3 regions of the Anaerobacillus sp. ABD4_527 genome follow, and region 3 is predicted to be linked to each of the others. Evidence: riboswitches for the same ligand, from Rfam matches in the RefSeq annotation. Region 3 holds a riboswitch; each other region holds the start of a gene.

Region 1 (8,065 bases), 1.2 Mb from region 3:
AAGTTGGTTTTTATGCCGTATTTAGGAAGCGTCGTTGAAAAAAGGTTATATGTGCCGCCATATAAAGTAGAAGCAGAAACAATTTCATCACCGCTATTCGCAATATTTAAGATCGCGTTCGTAATAGCTGCCATACCACTTGCAAGACCGAGTGCTCCAATTCCGCCTTCAAGCTCCGCAACCCGTTCTTCAAGCGTTCCTACCGTCGGATTACCAATTCTAGAATAAATAAACCCTTCTTCTTTTAAACCAAACAAATCAGCTGCATGTTCTGTGCTATTAAATTTGTAAGCGTTGGATTGATAGATCGGTAGCGCTCTCGCTCCCGTAGCTGGATCTGCCTGTAAACCACCATGAATGCCAATCGTTTCTAAGTTATAACGCTTCTCTGCCATCTCTTATCCACTCCTTTGTATTTTTGAAGGTTCTTGTATATGTTCTCTGATCAATTGCCCCCATCTCTCAAATTCAACGAGGAATCCATCATGACCATACTTTGTATCAACGATCGTAAAACGCGCCTTTAGCGAAAATAAAGCTTCAAGATCTTTAGGAGGGTAAATTAAATCACCTTTAAAACTAATTGCTAAAACATTTGCCTTCACTTCTTCAATAGGTGCGTCCCTTCCCCTGGTAATATCATGGTCATCCATTGCTTTTAATAAGTACAAATAGCTATTGGCATCAAACCGACCAACTAGCTTTTTACCCTGGTATTGAAGGTAAGATTCGACATCGTAAAGAGCCTCATCATGGTGATCTTCAGGTTTTGCAATGACCCTTCTTCCAAATTTCTTCTGAAACATCTCATCAGTTCGGTACGAAATCATTCCGATCATACGTGCTGTTGCTAACCCCGATGCGGGAGGTTGCGTTTGATCATAATACCCTCCCTTCCATTCAGGGTCAGTCGTTATGGCATGTCTTGATATGGCATTATAGGCAATTCCGTAAGCACTCAAAGATGGTGTCACAGCTAATGGAACAAGGTGCTCCATCGCATCAGGGTAAAGAATTCCCCACTCAAGCACCTGCATGCCTCCAAGCGACCCACCGATCACGGCATGAAGGCGATCGATACCGAGTGCTTCAAGTGCTCGCTTTTGAGAATGAACCATATCCCTCACGCTTATGAAGGGAAAATCCGCCTGATACGGTCTGTTTGTAGACGGATTACGAGATAATGGTCCCGTCGAACCATTACAACCGCCTAATACGTTGAATGTAATTACTTGAAACTCAGTGGTATCTACATACTTCCCGTGACCGATCAGACCTTCCCACCAACCATCTTGTTTCCTTCCAACCGTATACTGATTGCCCGTTAGTGCATGACAGACTAGAATGACTGGTGCTTCCTTCGGTCCTACTCGTTCATATGCAAGTTCAACCCCATCAAGTTCTTTTCCTGATTCGAGAACGAACGAGCCAATGGATATCCGTTGGTCCTCGTATACCGTCTCTCTTCCCAACTCCGATCACTCCCATCACGCTCATTGAATATAAAAAAGCCTCTCTGAAAGACAGAGAGGCTGGATTATAGAAATCAGCTCCGCTTATCTTCCAGGCATCATACCTGCAGGAATTGGCACCTTTTCAAACCAAATGGTTTGACGGTTGCCGGGCTTCATAGGGCCAGTCCCTCCGCCTCTCTAGATAAGAACGAATATTCAATTACTTTGATTGAGTATTATTTTAGCAAGGCAATGCATTAGTGTCAAACATTTTCTGAAAGTTTATACAAATCCACTCTACGCATCAAACATTTTGATTAGAACCAGAATTTTGATAAGGTTACCTTAAATCTATATGCGAAAGGAGACTTTTTGTGAAAGCCCCTACGTTTTCTTTACAAGAGGTCAGAGGCGATCAAACGTATTCATTAGACGACTATGAAGGGAAACCGGTTATGATTACGTTTTGGGCATCATGGTGTCCTGATTGTATGAAGGACCTACCTATGAAAGAACAATTTTATGAACATGCAGACTTAAACAAACTTGCATTCTTAACAATAAATGTGACTGGACGTGAACGAACAGAAGAGGCAGGGAAAGAATTTGCTATCAAGAACGATCTGCCTTTTCCAGTATTAAAAGATAATGGTAGAGATACGTACGATCAGTATGGATGCACTGGTGTACCAACGACTGTCCTTCTAGACAGGAACCACGAAGTTGTACAAACATTCGGGGACAAGGCATCTTTCCTGGATATCGTTAAAGTCCTCCCTTCTATCATGCTTTGAATGAAGTGATAACTAAAACAAAGCTAGGGAAATTTCCCTAGCTTTGTTAAAAATAATATAAAATAATGGCGTTAATCTTAGTTATTCGTGGCGAACTGTCACTCTCACTGTTCGCTTACTTAATCATCATTGTCTTCTTTTGAGGACTTGTCTTCACGCTCGTCTTCTTCATCTTCTTCGTCGTCATCATCATCTTCTCTATCTTCTGGATCTTCTTTGTCTTTTCTGTTATCTTTATCTTCTCTGACTTCTTTATCATTATTTTGTTTATCATTTTTTGAGGATCCACTATTTTTCTCGTTATTGTCCTCATTTTGTTCAGAGTACTTATCCACACGATCAGAATCGTTATTTTCGGTTGATTGAGATGAAGACTTTTCGTTCTTATTTGATAGTTGACCGATCGGATCTTTTTCTTCTTTTACCACTGCTTCAGAATTTTGGTTACTCTGTGCTTTTTTATTCTCTGAGCTGTCAATCGTTTTATTTGATTTATCATTAAGCTGAGTAATTTTATTATCTAGCTCGTACCTATCTTCAACAGGTTCTGTATTACCCTCTGATGCAGTTGCGCGATTTTCGAGAGAATCTAATTTCTTAATAGAAAGGTCGCGGGCATCTTCAAGAGAAATCGTTACTCCACGGTCTTGTGCCGCCATATAAGTTATATACTTTCCAGGAGACACCCCCTTTTCCACTGCCATCTTACGAGTATGATGATCTGCATGTAAAATCGTAGTGATTGCAACAGCCTGTTTTGTAAGGACCTCATTGTTTTTCAAACCATTAATCGTTTCTTCGAGCTTACTCTTCACCTTCTGATAACGACTGTTTTCTTCAACATTACTCGCTACGATAAGCAGCTTTCCCTGATCAGTTAAAAAGCCATTCTCTTCAAGTTTAGAAATTAGTACATTTGCAAACTCAGCAAGTGGCATATTTTTTGTATCCTGGTCTAAACTCAGCCCTTCGCCGTCTGAATTCCAAGCCTGATACTGTACTACTTCCAGGTCAGAATTAACACCTACTTCGATACTCGGATTGATATCAAAGCTAACATATGCAGCAACTGCATCATTGTTCGGAACAGGAATCACACTAGCAACGATAACAAATAACATGATGATCGTTGCCATTCCTGCCATCGTAGGCATAGAGGGGATAAAGAAACCTTTCTTATTTTTCTCCGGTTTCTTTGCTAGTTTAATTTCAGAGCCAATTGATAAGTTATGATTTCGTTTAAGAAAAATTGTTGCAAATTCACCTTCGGGTGTCAGGACTACGGCTTTTCTGCCTCGTATCTCCATAATAACCCCGTTTTTCATCCCCTGGCCCCCTCATTCTGTTACTGTATATAAGATTTCAGCGCATTAAAGCCTCCTAGATAAATTAATGCAACTGCTATTATATACTTTCGATTACGTTCAATCGTTTTCCGACTGCATGAGACAAGAGACAGCAAATCTTTTATAGGCAGCTGTTTCTTTTCAAGAAGATAGCTTGAAAGAGTAGAATCCTCTGCAATAAGTTTTGCTATCATTTTTGCATTATCCCTCGCATCGATATGCTTCGGGCAATTCTTACTTAATACCTTAAACGTGATGCTGAATCTTTGCAGGAGTTGTTCGTATTCTTCAATTTCGTACATTCTAACTTCTCGCTGCTTGTCCATCTCATATACGTCAAGAGCTGCTTTCTGCTCAGCAAAACTATCTTCTAATCTACCTTCTTCATCTACTTCTTCTGGTTCAAGATAGATATACTTATTTTGACGAGCTTCTTTACGGATATAATCGATTACTCTACGACGGATAACCATATCTGCAAAAGTTAGAAAACGGCTCCCCTGTCCTCTTTGATACTGATCCATCGCTTCATTAAAAGCAGATAATCCGATGCTAAATTCGTCCATCATCTGGTTAATGTATCGATTGCAGACTTTTGACGTAATTTTCTTAATAAATGGTTGATAATCTTCTAGAAGCTTATTGCGTAAAAACTCATCGCCGTTTTGGATACGGTCGATTTTATCTTCTAATGTAACATTGTCATTTTTACTTTTATATTTTCCTATTCTTGTGCTGATTGAAATGGTTGTCATGTCATACACCTCTCATCTTGCAGTCAATTTAAATTGAGCGCTTATTAGGTTTCTTCTTAGATGTCTGTTATTTGAATATTAAAAAAGAATGCAAAATAAAATTCGCCCCCAAACGACAAAATCGAATGGCGACTCTCTATTCATTTATACCACTCAATCAGCTGCAACGAAAATACAATTTAATGACAATGTTACTGTTTCTTTACTGTCTGTTATATTAATTTATCATTATTAATATTGCACAATTTTCAACAAATTTCTACATTGCTAAACCCTTGATGAGACACGCTTTTTGCTACGAGGAACTTATGGTCTAATTGGTCAAATTTCATCAGATAAATTTAATGCTTTTTGTATTTTAGGAATAAAGTATTAAGGCGGACAACTGATTCAAATGCGAAAATTGTTTCTTTTGCTTGTCCGTTCTCAAAAATCGTTAGTGCTGGGACACTTTGAATTGTTAGCTCTCTCGCTAAATCCGGAAAATAGTTTAAGTTTACTTTATACGTATGATCCTTCATCCCGTTAGCTTCGACGGCAATGTTTAACATTCTTTCAGCAATTTTGCACGTTGAACAAAAAGGCGTATAAAAAAAGAGCACCGATAGTGATTTCTGCTGGGCTCTTTCAATCTCAACCTCTTCGTCTATTTCTATCATGTTTGTAAACTCCTTCATTTATAAACCGAAGAGGGAACGACCCCTCCTCGGGAAATGTATCCTTCATATCTATACTGTCATCACTTTAAATTTTGCAGCTCGCAAAATTCGTTTTAAATAATTCAATGGTGTTTCAGCTACTTCACGATGCAGCATCGTAATATACAAATGTTCAGCGTGAGGTATTTCTTGTTTCAATTGTTTTCGTAGTTTTTCCCCTGCATCGTCTGCATCGACGAGCACATATACATCCTTTTCAAACAGCTCTTCACTTAATTCTTCGAGACGTTCGAAGCTAATCGTACCGTACGTACAGATAATATCTACTGGCTCATCTAAGATTCTAAGAAGCTGATCTCTATCCGTCTTACCTTCTACAATAATCACTTTATCATGCATGGCGCAACTCTCCATTCAAGCTGTCGTCTCTACTGCGTTTACTATAGTATATGGATAAGAAGGCATATCGTTTCACTTTCTATAAAGATATCTCATTGAAACTAGTCGTTAGAACGCTCTTCTTCTTCTAGCGAGACAGTTGTTGAGTTTCCGTGTTCTTCTTCTAGGTCATCAACTGTTCGTAATCGGTCATCTTCTCTTTCGCCACCTGTAGCAAACGTGGCCTCAGTATCTGTTCTATTCCCCTCTTTACGATCCTCAAGTCGGTCTTGCGCTTCTTTTGTTCGTATCGCATATGGAATCGCTTCTAAACGTTCTTTATCAATTTCCTCACCAGTATCGACACAAACACCATAGTTACCTTCACGAATCTTATCAAGCGCTGTATTGATTAATTCTAATCGTTCTCGTGCTGCATCCTCGAGCGTAATATCTTTTTCTCGTTCATCCAATTCTGTTGCAAGGTCAGCAAAATGGTTGTCATATGAAGTTAAGTCCCCCGTTTCTTCAGCCAGTCCATTATTCTCATTATGCTCGGCTGCACCTCTCTCTAATATTTCCTTTTTCTGGATGATGAGGGTTTTTTTAAATCCCTGTATTTCTTGATTCGACAAAGTCATAATTTTTCCCTCCAAAGGTTCTTTTTCTTTTCCATTTTTTATTTTCCCTTATCTTTGAGCACGTTAAACCATCTCAAAAGGTTTTAAGAAAACAAGAAGGTGGAAACCAATACATAAGACATTGATATAGGAGTGAGTATAGTGGCTAAATTATCATTAGGTCAGAGTGTACCAACATTTTCTCTCGTTGATACGGAGGGAGGACTTTTTCAACTAGACAAGCATTTAGAGGAAGACAATAAGAGATGGCATATGCTCGTGTTCTTTAGAGGCGAATGGTGCCCTGTTTGTAACGAGCAAATGGAAGAATTACAAGAAAACATCTCAGCTTTTGACGATTTAGATGTACATGTAATCGCAATCGCAAGTGACGAGTTAGATTCACTTCGAAGCATGAAGAAAAAACATGGCCTTGATTTTCCAGTGCTACAAGATCATGAACGTGCAGCGATCGATTCCTTTGGAGTATTCATGCATACTGACGAAGATCCTTATGAAGATCATGGCGAGCATGGTGAGCCTGCTATCTTTATTATCGATGATGAAGGAAAGCTGATGGCACAATATTTACAATCTAGTCCATTCGGACGTCCTTCAGCAGATGGATTACTAACTACGATCAAATACATTCGTAAAAATAAATCATAAAAAAACGGCCCATCTGGGCCGTTTTTTTTTAACACCATCCGAGGTCACAGTCTTCGACGTACTTACCGTTTTTCTCCATTGCTCGCTGATACTGAAAAATTTTATCTTGGTCAAACTCAAAGCCCTCGGCAAATTCATACTGGTTGCCTTGATTAGTAAAGAGTATGCGACCGATTTTTTCCTTATTCAGGTACAAGTTCATCGAACTTTGGTCGAGCTTACCATGGACCCTGCTTGTAACGTCGATTTTTTCCATAGGACGAGACTGATCATTCATCGTATTCATCCCCTTTTTATAATGTCTTTCCTTATACCTAACACTAGATTCTCAAGTACAGGCAAAATTCAATGGAAACACAAGCATTCAATAGGGTTCGCGATGATGAAAAAATTATTCCCTCAGAAAGCTGGAACTATTTAGTGACGATTAGTCTTCACTTACCATATCTTCGTAAGCTTGTGCTGTCATAAGCTCATCAAGCTCAGAAGTATTAGACGGCTCAACTACAACCATCCAAGCTTTTTCATATGGAGATTCATTTACAAATTCAGGACTATCTTCTAGGTCTTCATTAATAGAGATGACTTTTCCTGAAATTGGTGCGTAAAGCTCAGATACCGTTTTTACTGATTCAACGCTGCCAAAAGGCTCGTCAGCTTCAAGGCTGTCGCCTTCTTCAGGAAGTTCTACAAAAACAATGTCACCTAGCTCTGACTGTGCAAAATCAGTAATCCCAATACGGACATTGCCATCTTCTTGTACTTGTACCCATTCGTGTTCTTCTGAGTAGCGGAAATCTTTTGGTAAATTCATTAGTAATTCCTCCCTGAACTATCCCTAAACTAAGGTAAGTATTTATTATTATTTACAATAACTATCCTATAATAGTTATTATTAATTAATCAACTATTAGTGTCCCCAGGTTTCGTCAAAAATTTCCTCTTTAAACCCAACCGTAACGTGTTTTCCATCTGTCACAATCGGTCTTTTGATCAACATTCCATCTGAAGCTAACAGTTCCAACAATTCGTCTTCAGAAGATGAAGCAATCTTATCTTTCACTCCAAGTTCACGATATTTTTTTCCACTCGTGTTAAAGAACTTTTTAATAGGAAGTTCACTATTGTCCACTAAGACTGCGAGTTCCTCTTTTGTAGGGGGGTTTTCAACGATGTGAACTTCATCTACAGAAACTTCATTACTTTGGAACCATTTCTTTGCCTTCTGGCACGTTCCGCATTTAGGATAAGCATAAAAAGTAAGTGACAATCCTTTTCCTCCTCGTAAACTAAACCTAATCAATCGTACAAACTAAGTGTACCATACGAGTTCCCTACAACAAATTATGACGTGCCTAAAACATCTTTCGTCATATAAGGTGTAAATCCT
Region 2 (8,065 bases), 430 kb from region 3:
CTGGATGAATGCCGGAGCGAAGATTTATCACGCAGCCCCTGGTCTAATTGAAAAAGTGGGCGGCCGATTTTTTAATCAGAAATAAACAAGAGGCTGGGGCATAAGCGTATAACCATGAGAAAGACCCGATCAATTCATTTGAATTAGATCGGGCCTTTTGTAATTTACAGATAGGAAACCGCCGCTTCGCCAACATACTTCGCTTTCCGCAGGCACGGCCTCAGTCTCCTCAGAAAGCAAAAAACCCCGCGGGGCCTTCGGACTCGTGCTGTTCCCGCAGGAGTCTACGTATGTTGGCTACGCTAAAGTCTTACCCTTTAACATTCTACATTCGCGATTCCCTTCATGTATGTTGGTTTTGTCCCAGCCTCTTGTTCTGTTTTATCTCATCACACTACCACCAGAGATCTTTAGTGACTCTCCAATAATGTTCTCAGATGCGCTCGATAAGAGGTAGATAATGCTGTTTGCTACTTCTTCTGGCTGTGTGATACGCCCAGAAGGTAATCCTTCTTCTACCGCTTGCAATTCTTCTTCGTAACTTTTACCTTCCCGCTTTCCTTTAGCTTCTATTGCACTTCTTCCCATTTCGGTGTCGACGAATCCAGGGCATACGGCGTTAACGCGAATGCCGTGCTTGATCGCTTCGTGGGCGAATGATTGTGTGAATCCAGTTATTGCGAATTTAGATGCGCTGTATGCTGTGTTTCCGTATGTACCTCGTAATCCTGAAAGAGAAGAGAGGTTCACGATTCCGCCTTTTTTACCTTCGTTACGCATGTGGTTATAAACGAGCTGCGTAAGAAGCACTGTAGCAGTGTAGTTCAGCTCCATCACGTTTCGTAAATCTTCTTCCTGTAAGTAATCTAACGTATCCCCACCGCCAATACCTGCTGAATTTACGAGTCCAGTGATCGGTCCGTTTTCCTTTGCAGCTTTCTTGATAAGGTGCGAGCGGTCTTCTGTGTTTGTTAGGTCAGCAACAATACTCGTGACTTTTGCACCTTCCATCAGTTCCTCGCATTCTTTTTTTAATTTTGAAAGCTTTTCTTCATTCCGTCCTGTGATCGTTACTGCTGCACCTGTTTGTACCGCTACTTTCGCTGTTACATATCCGATTCCACCGGTAGCTCCAGTTACGACAATATGATGATGCTTCAATGCATCCTCTCTAAAAATTCCCATATGATTTCCTCCTTATATTTTACGTAACGATTCCCTCTTTCAATGAAACACGAAACCCCAAAGTACCACATGGCCACAATTGCTCTGCTAAATTTGTTTCTTATCTTCGTGCTGTAGTGCGTTGGAAGAAAGTACTTATTGATATACGAACGTATATTCGGGTAAAATACGGGTATAGATATATAGAACTAGTGTTCTTATTTTCGATTATTTGAAAGGAGTGGTGAAGGTGGATTATTCAACGTTACAAAAGAAAACCATTTTGTGTATTGATATGAAAAGTTTTTATGCGAGCTGTTCTGCGGTCGAGATGGGGCTCGATCCCTTAACGTGTCATCTTGCTGTCGTGGGAGATACGGAGCGTCAGGGTAGTGTGGTTTTAGCGGCCTCGCCTGCACTAAAAAAAGATTTTAATATCCGAACAGGAAACAGGCTTTTTGAAATTCCTGATGATCCCCGTATTCATATCGTGAATGCGAGAATGTCATCCTATTTGAAACAATCGATGGAGATCACAAGGTTATTTCATCGGTATGTTCCAAAAGAATGTATCCATACGTACAGTGTGGACGAATCTTTTCTTCAAATCGACGGGACTGAGCGTCTGTGGGGAGGACGCTTTGAGACGGCTAATAAAATCAGGAAAGAAATCAGTGAAACGTTCGGTTTACCATGTGCGATCGGTATAGGTCCTAACATGCTGATGGCGAAGCTTTGTCTGGATTTAGAGGCGAAGAAGTATGGCGTTGCTGAATGGACGTATGAGGATATCCCTGAGAAGCTCTGGTCTATTTCGCCTCTAAGTAAAATGTGGGGGATCGGTCCGCGTCTCGAGCGCACTTTAAATCGGATGGGGATTATGAATGTTGAACAGCTCGCAAAATACCCGTTACATCTTCTTGAACAAAAGTTCGGAGTGATGGGCAATCAGCTCTATCACCATGCATGGGGAGTAGATCTCTCTGACATTGGAGCTCCGATTATGCAGGGGCAGATCAGCTTTGGTAAAAGTCAGATTCTACTTCGTGATTATCATGAGCAAAAAGAAATCAAACACGTTATTTTGGAAATGAGTGAAGAAGTAGCGAGGCGTGCGAGAAGAGCCGGAAAAGCTGGGCGTACGATCAGCCTCGGAATCGGCTATAGTAAAGACGAGGGAGGCGGCGGTTTTCACAGGTCGAGAAGCATCGACAGCCCCACCTCCATCACGCTTGAAATCTATGACGTGTGCTTGCAGCTTTTTCAGGAATTTTATAGAGGGCAAACGGTTCGGAAAATCTCAATCGCTCTTTCAAATATTTGTGATGACGAGGAAGTGCAGCTCAACCTTTTCAATTTGAAACGGCCGAAGCAGCGAGACCTTGGATACGTAATGGACTCGATACGGGAGAAATACGGATCCGATTCTCTGCTTCGCGCTGTTTCCTACACGAAAGCCGGTACAGCGTTGCATCGAAGTAAGCTTGTCGGAGGTCACAAAGCATAGAAAGGGGTTGATAAGATGATTCGTGACCGAGGAAATATTAAATGGACATCGATGATGTTACCAGAGCATGTTAAAGAGTTAAGAGAATGGAAAGAGGAAGACCGGAGAAGAGAACAGCCTGAGCTTGATGAGCAGAAGATTGAGGAGATGAACGACACCATTTGTGAAGCGATGGCATTTCACCAGCCGCTTACATTTCATTATTTCAAGAACGGTACGAAGAACGTGTTGACAGGATATGTTCATTATATCGACCAGCTCAATAAAGAATTACGAATTGTTGATCTAGATGAGAAGAGGCAGAACATTTCGTTTGCAAGCCTCGTGCATATTGGTGAAGGCGACTAAGATGGTAACACTCCCCACAACAGAAGACGTTTTTCCTCGGCGAAAAGGGGTAAAATACGTACAAACTAGTATACGGAGTGAACTGTCAGATGCTATCTGTAGAGAGTCTCAAACATTATAAGGAGAACATAAAAGGAATTGATATTCACTATGAGTATCATGAGAACGAAGTGACGTCGGACCGTCCTGTGCTAACATTACTGCATGGGTTTTTATCTTCCACTTTTAGTTATCGAAGATTGATTCCCTTGCTTTCAAAGCATTACACGATTGTAGCCGTTGATCTCCCACCGTTTGGAAGAAGTGAAAAATCGAGTCGGTTTGTTCACTCTTATCAAAACTTTGCGGAAGTCGTGATCGAACTACTCGAGCGGCTAAGTGTTGACGAGACCGTTATGATTGGTCATTCCATGGGAGGGCAAGTGGCATTAAGAGCAGCAAGTATCGATGAAGACCTAGTTAAGAAAAATATTTTGCTCTGTAGTTCAGGCTACCTTGAAAAAGCGAGACAGAGTTTAGTGTACTCTTCTTATTTGCCCTTTTTCTCAGTGTATTTAAAGCGCTGGCTTTCGCGAAAAGGAGCAAAAGGGAATTTGATGAACTGCGTTTACGATCCAAATTTAATCGATGAAGAGATGGTGGATGGTTATGTTCAGCCTTTCTTCCATGAAGGGATTTTCCGTTCGCTCGTACGAATGATTCGAGATCGTGAGGGGGATTTGTCACAAGAAGAATTGAGGAGAATTCATACGCCGAGTTTACTGATATGGGGGGAGCATGATCGAGTAGTACCGCTTCAAATTGGAAAACGGCTGGCAGAAGATCTACCGAATTCAGAGCTGATCGTATACGAAAAGACGGGTCACCTTCTCCCTGAAGAGCAGCCACGTTCCATTTTAAGAGACATTCAGAAATTTATTCAGGCGTAAGCCGCAGAACGACACGGTTCGACTTTATTCTTGACGAAGCAGAATAATGCGTGATAAACTTCATAACACTAAATCGAATAGTTCTTATCAAGAGAAGTGGAGGGAACTGGCCCTGAGAAGCTTCAGCAACCTCTGGTATGTCAGAAAGGTGCTGCTTCCAGCAAGAGAGATCTTGAGAGATAAGAGTGAAAGCCCTCTTCTCTTGAAGTGGGCTTTTTTGATTGCTACAAACTTTATGAACAAGGAGAAACACCATGGATAAAGACATAAAAGGGAACGGCTTTGCACTGCTTCCACTCGGTATATTTATTTTACTTTTTATCGGAACGGCAGTTGTAACAAAAGATTTTTATAGCATGCCTGTTGTGCTTGCTTCACTGATCGCTGCAGGCGTTGCACTCGCAATGAACAGGAAAGAAAGCTTTATGACAAAGGTTGAGGTGTTTTGTCGTGGAGCAGGAAACTCCAATATCATCTTAATGATTCTTGTTTTCTTATTAGCGGGAGCCTTCGCTGAAACAGCGAAAAAGATAGGTGCGGTAGATTCGATTGTGAATCTCGGCATCTCTATATTACCAGCAAGCCTTCTCGTTGTTGGTTTGTTTCTAATCGGGTGCTTTATATCAATATCGATGGGAACCTCGATGGGAACGATCGTAGCATTGGCTCCGATTGGAATTGGAATTGCAGAGCAATCCGGGATTCCTGTAGCTTTGACATTGTCAGCGGTCATTGGAGGAGCGATGTTTGGGGATAACCTCTCGATGATTTCCGATACGACGATTGCAGCTGTTCGGACGCAAAACACGAAAATGAAAGATAAGTTCAAGGTGAACTTTTTCATCGTTTTACCGGCAGCAGTTATTACTGCCATTATATATGGATTCTTAACGGTAGGGGAAAGAGCGACAGTAAGTGGAGGTGAACCATTTGATTTTATCTCCGTCCTCCCATACCTTGGCGTATTGATTGCAGCGATTGCAGGGGTAAATGTGCTTATTGTACTTGTAAGTGGAACGTTGTTCGCGGGTGCAGTAGGCTTATTTAACGGAACGTTTGGTTTAAGTGGACTCGTTTCTACGGTAACGGATGGCATTAAAGGGATGGAAGATCTCGCCATGATCGCATTGATTATTGGTGGGATGATCGAAGTCATTCGATATAATGGAGGTGTCCAGTACGTTCTTGATAAAATTCTTCATCGAGTGAGATCGAGAAGAGGAGCGGAGTTTGGTATCGCAGGACTCGCTACGATGTTAGACTTATCGACGGCAAATAACACGATATCAATAATAATGGGTGGACCACTCGCGAAGAACATATCAGAAGAGTACCAAGTTGATCCTCGAAAGTCCGCAAGTATTCTTGATATATTTTCTGGAAGTGTTCAGGGCATGCTCCCATACGGCGCACAGCTGCTAGCAGCGGCTGGACTAGCTTCCATCTCGCCTTTGGCACTCATACCATATTCAATTTATCCAATTCTTACAGCGATTGCTGGTATTGTGGCAATTACCATCAACTACCCTTCATTTCGGAAAGAAGAAGCGGTAGAGTAACGAAACAACCAGGCCTGTCAAAATGACGGCCTGGTTTTGTTTATTCTTCGATTTGCTTTTGTAGGTTCACAATTTTTTGAGGTAATATATAAAGAAATTCAATCAATGAGTCCAATAAATCAATAATTAAATTAGCCGTTTCTTCACTTGCTGAATTTTCAAGGCATAAAAGGTTGTGAAGGTTGCTTCCTTTGCCTAACAGCTGCCCGAGCCGTACGATTGGCTCTTCGAGGTCAACTTGTTTGGCCAGGCTTTCGAGCTGTTTGGATAGAGGTTGAGAAAGTTCGTTTTCAGCTAAAAAGCTTCTAGTGATGCTTTCTAAAACGCGGTTTGCCATAACTGCTGTAGCAGTCCAGTCTTTCATATTATGTACGTTAACAGCTGAACGATAGACACGCTCGAGATCTTCTGGAAGCCTTGCTGTTCCAACCAATCTGCCAAGAGGTTCTCTAGTGAAAGAAGTTTGATGAACAAAAAGCTCTACTTCTTCACCTTGATCGCTAGTAGACGTTTTAATCAATACAAAGAGAATGGATTCTTTACATACCGAACATCTTGAAAAGGTTGAAAAAACCGTTTGGTTGATTTGGTAATCGAATTTTAAATGGAAAGAAGCGGTGTTTCCGCACTCAGGACATTCTGTATTGGCGGACTTTGGTAGTTTTGTTTGTCCGTATTTTACAACAGAATTAATTGTCGTTTGTTGTATTTTTCTCATCTAATACCCCCCTGAATCGATTTTGAGCTTAGTCTTTGATCTCTTGTTGATACGGGTGTTGAGAATAAGGTAGATGTAGTAGTAAGAATATTATAACATTTTATCTTATCAACTTACATTATTCGCCCCGAATGGTAATTTAAGGGGGCACGTTGTAGAGAATAAAAGGTGTGTAGTGATTTGAGACAAAAGTCTCTATGTAATGCTGTTTTCTAAAACAAAATTACAAACAATTCAAGCGTGTGAACAAGTATGGTTAGGTAACTGAAGATGAAAAGCACGATTAACATTCGCTTCTTCACATAAAGCTGCAATCCCTTCTAATTCGAGAGAAAAAACGTTCATAAGCTAGAAAATGCATTTCTTCTTCCTTCTCTATCGTTAATGTTATTTTATATGAATCGTTTCAGATAGAAAATACCCCCAGCAACAAAAGGTTGCTGGGGGTATTTTTATTGGCGGATGAAGCCTTCTTCATCAAGGTATTGAATCGCTTCGTTATATGAAGGAAAAGTGCCATCAAGCATGTCACCGGCATACACATTCCATAGCTCCAGCTCAGGCTCATAGGCGAGGTGCAGCGTTTGATCTTCTTCGTTCATCCAGATTTCTTCTTCGATATCTTCTCCAGGTAAAACAGATAGTGAGTGAATCGCTTCTCCGATTATTTTTCGAAGGTCATTACTTGAGAAGTCACGGATATTAACCATTCCTCTATCGTCTACTGGGTACTCTTCAAGTAGCTCGCCATAGACAAATCCGTTTCCACTAGGATGCAGATGATAGACGACGTTCTTTTTATCCATAACACTTTCCTCATAGTGAAAGTTAACTCTTCCCAGCGACACATCTTTACGTGTTAATTCAGGGAAAGTGGATTCTATAATGTGTAGCTTTTCTTCAAAAGTTAGCATAGTGCCTCCTGTTAATAACATTTGTATAGTAAGTCTGTGCTTACGACCAAACGTGTATTCAACTCTTCTTCATCTTGTACTATAAGAGTGTATCAAAATGTTAATCAATGTGGAAGGTATGATTCTCTTCCTTCTCAATGTAAAATAAAATAAAAAGGCGAGGGGAAGACCATGAAACGATTAGAGGTTGCCAAACATGATGCGAAGGAACTTGTAAAAAGTCACTTTCCTCACTGTAACGTAGCACTTTTAGCTGGAAGTATTGTTAGAGGAGAGGGTACGAAAACGTCAGATCTTGATCTTGTTGTTTTCGATCCTTCGGTTACGAATTCTTACAGGGAAAACTTATATTACAAAAAGTGGCCGGTAGAATTATATGTACATAATTTTAATACCTATCAATCCTTTTATAAAAGTGACTGTGAGCGTGGTAAACCTTCAATGCCTCGAATGGTTGCAGAAGGAATCATTCTGATTGATGAAGGAAGCTGTAAAGAATTAAAAGAAGAAGCGAAGCGAATTTTAGAGGCGGGGCCTAAGAGTTGGGATGAAGATACAATTCGTTTGAAGCGATATTTTTTGACAGATGTGCTAGAAGATTTTATTGGTGCTACAGACAGGGGAGAAGAATTGTGCTGCGCTTTAGCACTCTTAGAGCAACTGCATGAGTTTATCCTTAGAATGAATAACCACTGGACAGGTTCTTCAAAATGGATTATGAGAGCGCTCAAACAATTTGATAGTGAGCTAGCTAGTGAATTTGAAAAGGTTTTTGATAGTTATTTCAAAGCCGGAAGAAAAGACGATGTGATCAAATTCGTAGATAGTCAGATGTCACCGTATGGAGGGCGCTTGTTTGAGGGGTTTTCAATCGGAAAAAATTAATTTTTAAAAAAGTGGTTTAGTTTTGATCATAAGGGGGTAAC
Region 3 (8,065 bases):
TAAGCTTCGAAATACAAGTTCCGTGTATCACTCTCACTCCGTAATGTTCTAAATCCTTCTTTAACAGCTTTTTCCGTTAATGATGATATCCATAGCCGCTTCATCGGTTTTTTGCTGCGAACCTGATTCAAGATCGTCCTCACGATCAATTCACCTTCGCGACCGGCATCACCTGCATGAATAATGGATCCTACGTCTTTCCTATGTACGATGTCTTTTATGACATTGAATTGCTTCCATTTACTTTTTGTAACTTGATATTGAAATTGCTCTGGAATCATCGGTAAAGTCTGTAACGACCATTTCTTCCATTCTGATTTATAGGTTTCAGGAGGGACTAATTCGCAGAGGTGTCCTACTGCCCATGTTACATAAGCACCTCCCGGAAAATCAGGTGTAGGTTTAATATAGATGTATCCTTGTTTTTTTTCAGAGGGATAAGGAGCGGCTAATCTTGAGCCTTGATCTGGCTTTTCCGCAATAATACAAACTGCTTCCAATCTAAACATCCCTTCTTCTTCATGAAATCTTTCCTTATCTCAGTATAGCTTACCACGTATTCATTGTGGGCATAAAAAAACTGCTGGAACGCCAGCAGCATTTTTAACACCAGCCTAAATCACAATCGAACACGAATTGTTTAATATCTTCTGGTTCTTTTTCTAAAACATAGATGCGGTGATCTTCAACAACGTATGAAGCATCTACTTGATAAACAGCTGTTTTGATATTAAGTTCACCAATTTTCACTTTATTTCTATAAAGATCGATGTTACCTTTATTAAGTTTTCCTGTAACAAAACTTGTAACCTCAGTTCTTTTCATCCCATATCCCTCTTTTCCAAAAAATATGACCTTAAATAAAAGTCGTCTTTGATATAATGAAGAAATGATACGAGAAAGGGAGGGTAACGTTGGAACAACAGCATGACTTTGAAAAACGCAGCACGGTACATAACAAACGAAATAAAATAGGAGTTTTTCTTTCTAAATTAAAAGTTCATATCAACACCTTTATTAGTCGAACGTGGAAAGGAGCATCCTACGGTGCATTGTTCATGACGATGTTCCTCATCTTTTCGATAGGTTTTGATTTCCATACTGGACTCGGTAAAGGAAGCGATATACTCATCTTCTCCCTCCTTAGTGTTTTAGGTACGTTTGTCACTTTCTTTATCGTGAGACTCATAATGAAGTTTATCATCAAACTACCGGTGTTCTTTCTATCCGCTGCAATCGTTTCGGTTGGAGTGATCATCTATACACTCGATCAATTTAAAGCTTTTGAAAACATCCTTCCACTTGCTTATTTTCTTGCTGGTGCAGGCCTACTCATCGGTGGATTATTTGGTTATCCACTGGTACATGGATTTAAGAGACCTTCTTCTATTTTTATGCTCGCGCTCGGCACCCTAATAACTGGAATGTTCTTCTACTGGCTTTTCACTCCAGGAATTGTTGAAGAACGGTTAGATGTTCAGATGGAACCTTTTTCACCAGTAAGTGAGAACCCGTCTCTAATAGGACCTTACAATATTAAGACGTTTACATATGGAAGCGGAACGGATAAACATAGAGATGTGTTTGGAGAGAACGTCGATATTGAAACATCTTCGGTTAATGGGTCAGCACTAATTGGAGAATGGTCCTCATTACGTGAATGGTTTTGGGGCTTTTCTGATACGAACCTTCCACTAAACGGCAGAGTATGGATGCCTGACGATAAAGGGAAATTCCCTCTCGTCTTAATCGTCCATGGCAATCATAAAATGGAAGAATTCTCAGATGAAGGATATAGCTATTTAGGAGAGTTGCTTGCAAGTAGAGGGTTCATAACTGTCTCTGTAGACGAGAATTTTTTCAATTCATCTTGGTCAGGGGGATTAGGGGGCGATATTAACGGAAGAGCATGGCTTCTCCTCGAACATCTAAAAGAAATTGAGAAGCTTTCTGAAGAAAAAGGAACGCCATTTTATAAGAAAGTGGATTTTGAAAGAATCGCATTGACTGGTCATTCAAGAGGAGGTCAGGCTGCAATTTTAGCTGCGAAGTTCAATCGCTTAGATCGCTATCCAAATAACGCCTATAAGTCGTTTGACTATCAGTACAATATACAAAGCGTTATTGCGATCGCTCCGACTGATTATCATACATTAGCTGATCGAAAAATTGAATTAAACGATGTAAATTACTTAATTCTCCATGGATCATATGATAGTGACCTGTCTGAATTTGAGGGAGATCGCCAATTCAATGGCATCGATTTAACAGGTAGTGAAGATGTGATCAAGTCTGCACTCTACATAGACCGAGCTAACCATGGTCAGTTTAATACAACTTGGGGTGATAACGATACTTACTTTCCGTTCACCCTCTTATTGAACAAACAGCCCTTGATCAGCGGAGAGGAACAGAGGCAGGTTGCAAAAACATACGTTTCTGGATTTTTAGAAGCTACCTTGAATAACGATAACTCCTACCGACCTATGCTGGAGGATTACCGCTATGCGTTAGATTGGCTCCCTTCAACAACGTACATTAGTAAATATGAAGATACTTCTTATCATATCTTTAGTACATTCGAAGAGGATGTTGACGTCAACACATCTTCGACCCCATATATTGAATTGCAAGGAAACGGTCTATTGCAATGGTATGAAGGTGAATTAGACTATAGAAGAAATAAAGTGAGAGATAATCACGGCGTTTACCTTAAATGGAATCACGACTACTCTAGAAATGGTTCATACAAGCTTTCGTTCACCAAAGCGTTAGAAAATCCTTATGCATTCAAGAAAGATAGCTCCTTAACGTTTGCAGCGGCGAATGTATCTGAAGTAGAAGAAGAAGTTATTGTAGACTTCACTATAACAGCCACATCTGAAAACGGTGAATCTGCTAGTGTCAAATTAAGCGATGTGATGAGCATGCATCCTGTGCTGCCGATTCAGCATACAAAAACGAAATTCTATGAAGAAGCGCGATTCGGAGACCTTACCGAACCGGTCCTTCAAACGTTCAACATACCCATGAGCACATTTATTGAACAAAACAACTCGTTTGAACCAGATACCATTACCTCCATAACATTTCAATTTGATCAATCGGAAAGAGGAAAAATATTCTTAGACCACATTGGCGTTAACCGATAATAAAATACAAGAGGCTTCCCACAAAGGGAAAGCCTCTTTTTTAAATTAAATTATGAAATTTTACAAGAAGACTGTCCCCGCTTTGCTAAGTAGCTCTGATGGTACTCCTCTGCTTTATAAAAATTCGTTGCAGGAACAATTTGAGTTACGATTGGCTTCTTAAAACGTTTTGCTTTTGTAAGCTCGTTCAGTGCAATTTCTGCAGAAGTCTTTTGTGAATCTGAGTTATAAAAAATAGCGGAACGATACCTAGTACCGACGTCTTCACCCTGACGGTTCAAAGATGTTGGATTATGATTATCAAAGAAAACTTGGAGCAATTCCTCATACGTAATAATCGCTGGATTATATTCGATATGCACCGCTTCAGCATGACCAGTAAGTTCTTTATAGACTTCTTCATAAGAAGGATCGATCGTACTTCCACCTGTAAATCCTACTGAAGTAGAAACGACACCGTTCAACTGCTGAAATAGTGCTTCTACTCCCCAAAAACATCCTGCTGCAAATACCGCTTTTTCCATTGTTTCCACTCCATTTCTCCAAGTGTTGTTGCTATCTTGAACAGCTTTCTCTGTATATACCTTCTCAAGTTCACTCAGAGTTAACATATAAAGCTGTTTGCCTTGTTCCTTATAGATACCTTTTCCTAGAAGATGGTTGATTATCATTTGTTTTTTGTCTGACGTTTTCTGCAATTCCATTCACTCCTTGAAGTAGATTGTCTGATGAGGAGTGCATATAAAAAAACCCTCATCTGTCCGAACAGAAGAGGGTTTGGATTTACCGATCGCCTCTTCTTATTTTCCGACTTTCGCCGCAGGAATTGGCACGGTGCTCCCGTATAACAATTATAGGAATCCGTTGCCGAGGTATCAAAGGGCCAGTCCCTCCACCTCTCTGAATAAGAAGATCCTTGAAAAGGATTATTAAGTTAATGACAATATTAAAGGTTGTAACAGTAGGTGTCAATAGAAAAGCTTGCATTAGTGTGCTAAACGAACAAAGAAATTAAAAAATACCCTATTGCTGATACGCTAGCACCGATCAGTGCAGGTTTAAGCTTAAATGAAGCATAAGCCATCGTGTTCAACTTAAGTATTTTTGCTATTGTATTCGTATTATCGCTAAGTGGTGACGAAAAAGCACCAAACGTTCCACTAGCAAACACAGCACCGATCACGAGTGGCAATGACGTTCCTGTAGTAGCACCGAGAGAAACTCCTAAAGGCATTAGAATTCCCCATGTCCCCCATGAAGAGCCAATAAAGTATGAAATGAATGACCCCACCAGGAATAACACCGGTGGCACGAATAATGCAGGAATCCAGTTTAAGTTCGTCGTTACAAACTGAGAAAATCCTAATGCTTCAGCAGAAGAAGCAAGTCCCCAAACGATCGTTAGTAATACGATGACGGACATCATATCGTTACCGCCTTCAATAAAGAACGTGACAAGGTTTTTTAATGAGAACCTCTGAAATAAATAAAATAGAAAGGTTAACAAAACGGTTGTCATTAAAGCGAAGACCATCGCATCGAGTACATCTGCTTCGATGAATGCTTCAACTGGGCTTTTGAACCCTTTCTCATACCCACTCCAATACGTGATCAAAAGCGTTAGGAAGATTACTCCTCCTAGTGGCAGCAAAAGGTTCATAGGTTTTGCTGGAAGATCTTTTGAAACGACAGGATGACAATCTTCCCATTTGTCATCAATTTCTTTCTCCATATTCCCTGCATCAGTAGCCGGGGTTTTCGTATGATGAAAGAAACTTAAATAAAATCCGATGATAAGAATCGATATTGAGAAGAAATTGTACGGAATGCTTTGCAAAAACAACCTGTAGCCATCTCCCTCAAGACCCTGTCCCCTTAAAGAAAGGTCGACAACAGAGGACATATAGCCAACGAACGCAGTCGCAATCGGCATTAGAACAATTACTGGAGTTGCTGTGGTTTCAATTACAAAGCCTAGTTCCTGAGGGGTCATCTTTACTTTCTTCAAGAGTGCTTTCATAATTGGCGCAACCGTTACGATTCGAAAGCTCGGAGCACTAAACGTACCGAGCGTTGATAACCATGTTAAAAATAACGCTCCCTTTTTTGAAGTGATTTTTCCAGAAGCGAATCGTACGAATCCTTTTATTCCACCAGTATATTTCATCATTCCGATGAGACCAGTAAACATGTACAAAAAGATGATGATTTTAATGTTGCTCTCATCTTTTAAACCACTCATAATAAATTGATAAAACTGCTCGAGTCCTTCTATAGGTTGAGGCTTATGTATAAACGAAGCTGTTAGTAACCCTGCTGTTAATCCAGGTATAACGAGTTTCGTCTTCATCGCTACGAGAATAACGACCAAGAACGGTACGATCGAAAGCCAATCCATTCATCACTCCCCCTTTCCGGTTAGTTTGTGCTCGGAAAAGGGTGCTATACAAAAAGCCGGAGTAAATTCTCCGGCTACGATTGACGAAGCAAATTTGTTTTTTTGAGTTGCGCGATCGAAGACGCGCCAATTCCAAACATAGCGGTTTGTAGTTCGAACTGAATTCGTTTCAGCTGGTCTGATAACGCTTCTTCACTGTCGTCTACTGCGCTATGAAGTAGTGCACGGCCAAACCCTGCAAGATCAGCCCCCAAAGCAATACTTTTGGCGGCATCAACACCGTTTTTAAGACCGCCACTTGCAATGATTGGCGCCTGTGGGAGTTCATTTCGAACTTCGATCAAACATTCAGCAGTAGCGTTCCCCCAGCTTTGAAACGCTTCAGCTGCTTGTTCTCTCATACTCTGATGTGATCGATAGCTCTCGACCTGAATCCACGATGTTCCACCTGCACCGGCTACATCAATAAAGCCTACTCCGCTTTCTACCAACCGTCTTGCAGTATTTCCATCGATTCCCATTCCTACTTCTTTAATCCCGACCGGAACATCGAGTGCCTTCGCAACACTTTCAATTTTAGGCAATAGTTCTTTAAAGTTCGTATCTCCTTCAGGCTGAAACACTTCTTGCAGCGGATTTACGTGAAGAATAAGACCATCTGCATCAACAAGTTCGATTGCTTTTTTACATTCATCAATAGTGAATCCATAGTTTAACTGAACGGCCCCAATATTTGCGAAGATGGGGATCGTAGGTGCATATTTCCTAACTTCGAAAGAATAAGCTGAACGGTCTTCTTGAATCGCTGCCCGCATTGATCCTACACCGAGAGCCCATCCTTCCGCTTCAGCAGTTTTCGCGAGGCGCTTGTTGATCTCCCATGCCCTTTTCGTACCACCAGTCATCGAACTGATCAAAAAAGGCGAAGATACCTTTTTACCGAGAAATGATGTTGAGAGATCGATCTCATCAAAAGCAATCTCAGGCAGAGCTTGGTGTTTAAATCTAAACTTCTCGAGTCCGGTTGTAATCCCTCGCCCTTCTACTTCTTCAGTAAGACATATATCAATATGTTCATTCTTTCGTTTTTCTGTAAGATCATGTTCCATAGGTTTCAACGGTAGACCTCCTGCGTTGTTCTTTTTTCTTCAATTTAGGTAAAAGTAGTCCAAGTCTGTTTCGATTGTACCGCTGAATCATGATGAAAGGGATATTTACAACGAGTGCATACCCGACCATAATCCAACCTACTAGAGGTGGGTTCCAGAGGAAAAATAATAGTGAAGGCGGTATTAACATCCAGTGGTTGATTTCCGCTCGTTTTGTTTCAACAATGAACTTGCATACGTAAGTAACCGTAAGCGCTTTAAGTTCTTTTTTTCGAAAACCCCCTCTGAACACGCCACCACCATCAGGTAAGATTGTTTTCCAATACCTGATTTTCAATCTCTCATATAAACTAGCTTCCCAGTTTTTTATACGATTCCTTCCTATGATGGACTCATAGAAGGAATCAGGGACTCTCAAACAGAAATAAGAGATACAAACATGTATGGCAAGCCACGCAAAAAAGTTTGTTACGATCAATCCGGCAATCGATAGATGAAATACTTGCATGGGCTACCCAACTTTCATTATTTGTTTACAGTCTTTCATTTAAGGTAATAGTTCAGTCATACGTTTTCGCAGAATGAACACACCGAGACTGTCATCTTACTTTCACAAAGGTTATACTTACACTATACAGCCGCATGTGGAAAAAGTCGACGTATAGACCTTATTTACACTGAGGAGGAGAAGAGTATGGGAAAAAAAGCAATTGTAATCGGTGCAGGACTAGGTGGACTATCTGCTGCCATTCGTTTAGCCGCAGATGGTCATGATGTAACGGTACTCGAAAAGAATGAAAGACCTGGCGGGAAACTTAACAAACGTTCTGGAAAAGGTTTTAACTTTGATACAGGACCCTCTATTCTCACAATGCCGTGGGTTTTAGAAAGATTATTTAAAAGTGCTGATCGAAATGTAAGTGATTATATGAGTATCACACGGATCGAGCCTCAGTGGAGAACGTTTTTTGAAGATGGTGCTGAGATCGATGTAACGAGTGATTTAGCAGTAATGCTTTCTGAGGTACATAAACAATCAGAGAAAGATTATTCAAACTTTCTTTCTTATTTAGATTATTGCAAGTCGATGTTTGACCTGAGCTTAAAAAGCTTTTATAGCAAGAGCCTTTCTGGAATACAAGATATGCAAAAGCTTCATTCGTTTAAGGACTTGCTCGCGATGGATCCAATGAAATCGATGAATCAGGCAACAGAAAAGTATTTAAAAGACAAGCATCTTCGTCAACTGTTCAACTTCTTTGTCATGTACATCGGGTCATCTCCATACCATTCTCCTGCAATTTTATCACAGCTAGTCTATGTGCAGCTTGGGCTTGGAATCTATTACGTCGAAGGTGGCATGTATAACATTGCCAAAGGGATGCTGAAGCTCCTAGAAGAGTTAG

What was found. Region 3 has a riboswitch for S-adenosylmethionine ahead of msrA (peptide-methionine (S)-S-oxide reductase MsrA). Riboswitches for the same ligand answer to the same signal wherever they lie in the genome.
Region 1: another riboswitch for S-adenosylmethionine. It lies ahead of metX (homoserine O-acetyltransferase MetX); the one in region 3 lies ahead of msrA (peptide-methionine (S)-S-oxide reductase MsrA).
Region 2: another riboswitch for S-adenosylmethionine. It lies ahead of ACXAHI_RS05010 (Na+/H+ antiporter NhaC family protein); the one in region 3 lies ahead of msrA (peptide-methionine (S)-S-oxide reductase MsrA).

What each region holds. Positions count from the first base shown of each region.
Region 1 covers NZ_JBSWXZ010000001.1:1,744,621-1,752,685, forward strand. Annotated here, with positions in the region: gene ACXAHI_RS09055 (O-acetylhomoserine aminocarboxypropyltransferase/cysteine synthase family protein) at 1-395, opposite strand, end outside; gene metX (homoserine O-acetyltransferase MetX) at 399-1,472, opposite strand; SAM riboswitch class I at 1,554-1,663, opposite strand; gene ACXAHI_RS09065 (TlpA family protein disulfide reductase) at 1,829-2,248, shown strand; gene ACXAHI_RS09070 (anti-sigma factor domain-containing protein) at 2,368-3,573, opposite strand; gene sigI (RNA polymerase sigma-I factor) at 3,594-4,349, opposite strand; gene ACXAHI_RS09080 (thioredoxin family protein) at 4,691-5,008, opposite strand; gene ACXAHI_RS09085 (toprim domain-containing protein) at 5,078-5,407, opposite strand; gene ACXAHI_RS09090 (TraR/DksA C4-type zinc finger protein) at 5,509-6,027, opposite strand; gene ACXAHI_RS09095 (peroxiredoxin family protein) at 6,169-6,675, shown strand; gene ACXAHI_RS09100 (YusG family protein) at 6,704-6,952, opposite strand; gene gcvH (glycine cleavage system protein GcvH) at 7,103-7,489, opposite strand; gene ACXAHI_RS09110 (arsenate reductase family protein) at 7,586-7,945, opposite strand.
Region 2 covers NZ_JBSWXZ010000001.1:943,018-951,082, reverse strand. Annotated here, with positions in the region: gene ACXAHI_RS05035 (SDR family NAD(P)-dependent oxidoreductase) at 1-85, shown strand, start outside; gene ACXAHI_RS05030 (SDR family NAD(P)-dependent oxidoreductase) at 382-1,185, opposite strand; gene ACXAHI_RS05025 (Y-family DNA polymerase) at 1,460-2,671, shown strand; gene ACXAHI_RS05020 (YolD-like family protein) at 2,687-3,019, shown strand; gene ACXAHI_RS05015 (alpha/beta fold hydrolase) at 3,109-3,948, shown strand; SAM riboswitch class I at 4,030-4,134, shown strand; gene ACXAHI_RS05010 (Na+/H+ antiporter NhaC family protein) at 4,203-5,507, shown strand; gene ACXAHI_RS05005 (hypothetical protein) at 5,548-6,225, opposite strand; gene ACXAHI_RS05000 (hypothetical protein) at 6,678-7,139, opposite strand; gene ACXAHI_RS04995 (nucleotidyltransferase domain-containing protein) at 7,311-8,024, shown strand.
Region 3 covers NZ_JBSWXZ010000001.1:514,421-522,485, reverse strand. Annotated here, with positions in the region: gene ACXAHI_RS02770 (DNA topoisomerase III) at 1-500, opposite strand, end outside; gene ACXAHI_RS02765 (DUF2553 family protein) at 604-825, opposite strand; gene ACXAHI_RS02760 (alpha/beta hydrolase family protein) at 915-3,152, shown strand; gene msrA (peptide-methionine (S)-S-oxide reductase MsrA) at 3,203-3,850, opposite strand; SAM riboswitch class I at 3,950-4,063, opposite strand; gene ACXAHI_RS02750 (Na+/H+ antiporter NhaC family protein) at 4,147-5,550, opposite strand; gene fni (type 2 isopentenyl-diphosphate Delta-isomerase) at 5,625-6,659, opposite strand; gene ACXAHI_RS02740 (glycosyl-4,4'-diaponeurosporenoate acyltransferase CrtO family protein) at 6,649-7,167, opposite strand; gene ACXAHI_RS02735 (phytoene desaturase family protein) at 7,354-8,065, shown strand, end outside.